Regions from separate parts of the Streptomyces sp. NPDC029674 genome, predicted to be linked through region 1. Evidence: predicted binding sites of a transcription regulator. Region 1 holds the regulator's gene; the other holds the start of a gene.
The links. The regulator HspR, encoded in region 1, represses chaperone genes until heat shock. The targets are predictions, from matches to a motif close to TTGAGNNNNNNNNNCTCAA.
Positions count from the first base shown of each region.

Region 1 (2,396 bases):
TTCAAGGAGATCTCCGAGGCGAACGACGTCCTCGGCGACCCCAAGAAGCGCAAGGAGTACGACGAAGCGCGTGCTCTCTTCGGCAACGGTGGATTCCGGCAGGGCCCCGGAGCCGGCGGCGGATCGTTCAACTTCGACCTGGGCGACCTCTTCGGAGGCGGCGCCCCGGGTGGCGGTGGAGCGGCCGGCGGCGGCTTCGGGGGCGGCCTCGGTGACGTCTTCGGGGGCCTGTTCAACCGCGGCGGCGCGGGTGCCGGAGCCGGTACGCGTACGCAGCCGAGGCGCGGCCAGGACGTCGAGTCCGAGGTCACGCTGAGCTTCACGGAGGCGGTGGACGGTGCGACCGTGCCGCTCCGGATGTCCTCCCAGGCACCCTGCAAGGCGTGCTCCGGCACCGGCGACAAGAACGGCACACCGCGCGTGTGCCCGACCTGTGTCGGCACGGGCCAGGTCTCGCGGGGCGGCGGCGGAGGGTTCTCCCTCACCGACCCGTGCATGGACTGCAAGGGCCGCGGGCTGATCGCCCAGGACCCCTGTGAGGTCTGCGGCGGCAGCGGCCGCGCCAAGTCGTCGCGCACCATGCAGGTGCGGATCCCGGCCGGTGTCTCGGACGGGCAGCGCATCCGCCTGCGCGGCAAGGGCGCGCCCGGCGAGCGGGGCGGTCCGGCGGGCGACCTCTACGTGGTCGTGCACGTCGACACCCACCCGGTCTTCGGCCGCAAGGGCGACAACCTGACGGTCACGGTTCCGGTGACGTACCCCGAGGCGACGCTGGGCGGCGAGGTGAAGGTGCCCACCCTGGGCGGCCCGCCCGTCACCCTGAAGCTCCCCGCCGGCACGCCCAACGGCCGTACGATGCGGGCCCGCGGCAAGGGCGCGGTCCGCAAGGACGGCACCCGGGGCGACCTCCTGGTGACGGTGGAGGTGTCGGTTCCGACATCTCTCTCCGACTCCGCGAAGGAAGCCCTGGAGTCCTACCGCAAGGCGACTGCGGGCGACGACCCGCGGGCAGAACTGTTCCAGGCCGCGAAGGGAGCGTGACCCCATGGATAGGGTCGGCCGTCGTCGTAATCCGTACCAACTCACCGACGAGACACCCGTGTACGTCATCTCGGTGGCCGCCCAGCTGAGCGGTCTGCATCCGCAGACGCTGCGGCAGTACGACCGTCTCGGGCTGGTCTCCCCGGACCGCACGGCGGGCCGCGGCCGACGCTATTCCGCCCGCGACATCGAACTGCTCCGCACGGTGCAGCAGTTGTCGCAGGAAGAGGGCATCAACCTCGCCGGCATCAAGCGCATCATCGAGCTGGAGAACCAGGTGGCGGCCCTCCAGTCCCGTGTCGCGGAGCTCTCCGCGGCGGTGGACGGAGCCGCCGCGGCGATGCAGCAGCGGGAGGCGGCGGTGCACGCCTCGTACCGCCGCGATCTCGTCCCCTACCAGGACGTGCAGCAGGCGAGTGCGCTGGTGGTGTGGCGGCCGAAGCGGTCGACCGAACAGTAGTTTCCATGGCCCGGTCACTGATCACGGGCTGAGTACTCTGAAGCGGGGCCGGGAGGTGATGACCTCCCGGCCCCGCTTCAATGCGTACGTAAGGGTCTGGGTACGGGGAGTTGAACTGACCATGGCCATGGTGGGCCTGTTCTGGATCGCCGAGGGCGATGTGTACGTGGGGGCGAAGCCGGCAGGCCTCGCCCCCGGGGTGCGGCTGACGCCGGAGGGCGTACTGGCCCTCGGCGACAAGCAGTCCGGAGTGTGGCCGTGGGAGGACATACACGCGCTGACCGTCGACAACGTTCCGGTGAAGACCCTGAAGCGGCAGGTGGGCGCGGTGGTCGACCTGGCCCTGACGGTGGGCCTCGGCGGCAGCGACGAGGCCCCGACGGTGACGGTACGTCTCACTGACGCCGAGGGCGAGGACACGGAACTGACGGCGTACACGGCGGCGGCGGTCGGCTACTCCCAAACGGAGTACGACCTCTCCCGCGAACTCCTGTCCCGCCTCACGGAGGGCGCGGGCTCCCTCCTCACCACCCTGACCGCGATGTCCGACTGGGGCCGCCGCCATGAGGGCGGGTCGCCGCGGGCGGGGGTGCGGGAGGCGCTGCTGCGGGAGTGGGTGAAGGAGGCGGGCGGCTGACCCGGTCCGGCCGTACGACGGCGAACGCCCCGGATGGCTACGGGGGGCAGCCGACCCGGGGCGTTCAGGGGAAGCGGGAGAGGCTCACCGGCCGGCTGGCTGGGGCTGCCTCCTCCGCTGCCGTCCACTGTGCAGGCCGGACGCAGGGTCCGGTAGCGCCATCTTGTTGCGCCGCAGCGAGCTGAGGCCCGCGCGAACCGCGACAATCCGTACGCTTACACGCTTACGCTTCACTCGGCGCGCCGCAGAATCCCGGAC
Region 1 covers NZ_JBJDPY010000002.1:311,383-313,778, reverse strand. The annotation lists gene dnaJ (molecular chaperone DnaJ) at 1-1,041, shown strand, start outside; gene ACI2L3_RS05355 (heat shock protein transcriptional repressor HspR) at 1,046-1,501, shown strand; gene ACI2L3_RS05350 (hypothetical protein) at 1,623-2,138, shown strand; gene ACI2L3_RS05345 (LuxR C-terminal-related transcriptional regulator) at 2,369-2,396, opposite strand, start outside.

Region 2 (2,396 bases), on a different contig from region 1:
ACAGCGGTGTCACGTCCAGCAGGAGCACGTCCTTGACGTCGCCGCGGATCACACCGGCCTGCAGGGCCGCGCCGAGCGCCACCACCTCGTCCGGGTTGACACCCTTGTGCGGGTCCTTGCCGGTGAGCTCCCTGACCAGCTCCGTCACCGCGGGCATCCGGGTGGAGCCGCCCACCAGGATCACGTGGTCCACGGCGGAGAGCTTGACGCCCGCGTCCTTCACGGCCTGGTGGAACGGCTCCTTGCAGCGGTCCAGCAGGTCGGCGGTGAGCTCCTGGAACTGGGCGCGCGTCAGCTTCTCTGCGAGGTGCAGCGGCCCGTCCGCCGAGGCGGTGATGTAGGGCAGGTTGATGTCCGTCTCGCTCGACGAGGACAGCTCGATCTTGGCCTTCTCGGCGCCCTCGCGCAGGCGCTGGAGCGCCATCTTGTCCTTGCCAAGGTCCACGCCGTGCCCGTTCTTGAACTGCCGCACCAGGTATTCGACGATCCGCTGGTCCCAGTCGTCGCCGCCGAGCTGCGTGTCGCCGTTGGTGGCCTTCACCTCGATGACGCCCTCGCCCATCTCCAGGAGGGAGACGTCGAAGGTGCCGCCGCCGAGGTCGAAGACGAGGACGGTCTGGTCGTCGCCCTTGTCGAGGCCGTACGCGAGGGCCGCCGCGGTCGGTTCGTTGATGATCCGCAGGACGTTGAGCCCCGCGATCTCACCGGCCTCCTTGGTGGCCTGGCGCTGGGTGTCGTCGAAGTACGCGGGCACGGTGACCACCGCGTCGGTGACGTCCTCGCCGAGATACGACTCGGCGTCGCGCTTCAGCTTCTGCAGGACGCGCGCGGACAGCTCCTGCGCGGTGTAGCGGGTGCCGTCCACGGAGCCATCCTCCGGAAAGCGCCAACTCCCGTCGCCCATATGCCGCTTCACGGAGCGCGCGGTGCGCTCCACGTTGGTGACCGCCTGCCGCTTGGCGACCTCGCCCACCAGGACGTCGCCGTTCTTCGCGAAGGCGACGACGGAGGGCGTGGTGCGCGCGCCCTCCGCGTTGGCGACGACGGTGGGCTCACCGCCCTCCAGTACGGCCACCACTGAGTTCGTCGTCCCGAGGTCGATCCCGACCGCACGTGCCATGGTCCAGTCCCTTCCGCCGCGAGCTCACGTCCCCCGTTTCCCGGTCTACTCCGTCTCCCATCACAAAACTTGAGCGGGCCGAAGTCAATGCCGCACGTGACAATGCCGCCACCCCGACAGGGGCGGCGGCATCGTCAACAGGCGCCGTGTCAGGCCAGCTTGGCCGAAAGCGTGATGGTCGTGCCCGTGAGCGCCTGACTCACCGGGCAGTTGGCCTTGGCGTCCTCGGCGGCCGAGACGAAGGCGGCCTCGTCGAGACCGGGCACGGCGCCCTCGACGGTGAGGTGGATGCCGGTGATGCCGGTGCCGGGCTGGAAGGTCACGTCGGCGGACGTGGTCAGCCGGGTGGGCGGGGTGCCCGCACCGGTGAGGCCGTGCGAAAGCGCCATGGAGAAGCAGCTGGAGTGCGCGGCGGCGATCAGCTCCTCCGGGCTGGTCTTGCCGTTCGCCTCCTCGGCGCGCGACGGCCAGGACACCGCCTGCTCCCCGATGCCGGAGGAGTCGAAGGTGACGGTGCCCGCGCCCTCCGTCAGAGTGCCTTCCCAGACGGTGTGCGCGGAACGGGTGGTAGCCACGATGCAGTTCCCTTCAGTGCGGATCCGTGATCGGATCTTCCGTTGCCGCCATCCGATCACACTCCGGGTGAAAAGGGGGCGCGTGGTCCCCTCGTGCGGTGTGCGTCGGCCCGGGCGGCCGGATCACGGCTTCCGCGCCACCGCCCCGTACATCGCGATCGCCCCGTCGTCGATGCCGTCCTGCAGCGGGCCGGGGCGCCACTTGTGCACCTGGGTGACGCCCGGGTCCAGGAGTTCCAGACCGTCGAACAAGGCGGTGGCGGTCGCAAGGTCGCGCAGCACCATGGGCATGCCCTGCTGCTCGTACTCCTCGGCCACCCGGCCGACCTCCTCCGGCGCGAAGTCGGCGGTGCCGATCGTCATAGCCAAGTAGCTGCCGGACGGCAGGGGTTCCAGCAGGCGGCGCACCAGGTGCCGGTCGTCCGGCGGCAGGATGAAGTGCAGGATGCCGATGATCATCAGGCCGACCGGCTCGTCGAGGTCCACCAGGGCGCGGAACTCGGGGCTGTCCAGGATGGCGTCCGGGTCGTGCATGTCGGCGTCGACGTAGGCGGTCGCTCCCTCCGGCGAGCTCTGCAGGAGGGCGCGGGCGTGGGCCAGGACGATCGGGTCGTTGTCGACGTAGACCACCCGGGACTCCGGCGCCACGCCCTGCACGACCTCGTGCAGGTTCGGGGCGGTGGGCAGGCCGGTGCCGATGT
Region 2 covers NZ_JBJDPY010000008.1:148,953-151,348, reverse strand. The annotation lists gene dnaK (molecular chaperone DnaK) at 1-1,120, opposite strand, end outside; gene ACI2L3_RS20740 (OsmC family protein) at 1,270-1,695, opposite strand; gene ACI2L3_RS20735 (SAM-dependent methyltransferase) at 1,819-2,396, opposite strand, start outside.
Region 2: the regulator HspR is predicted to act here: its motif matches at 1,190-1,208, upstream of dnaK (molecular chaperone DnaK).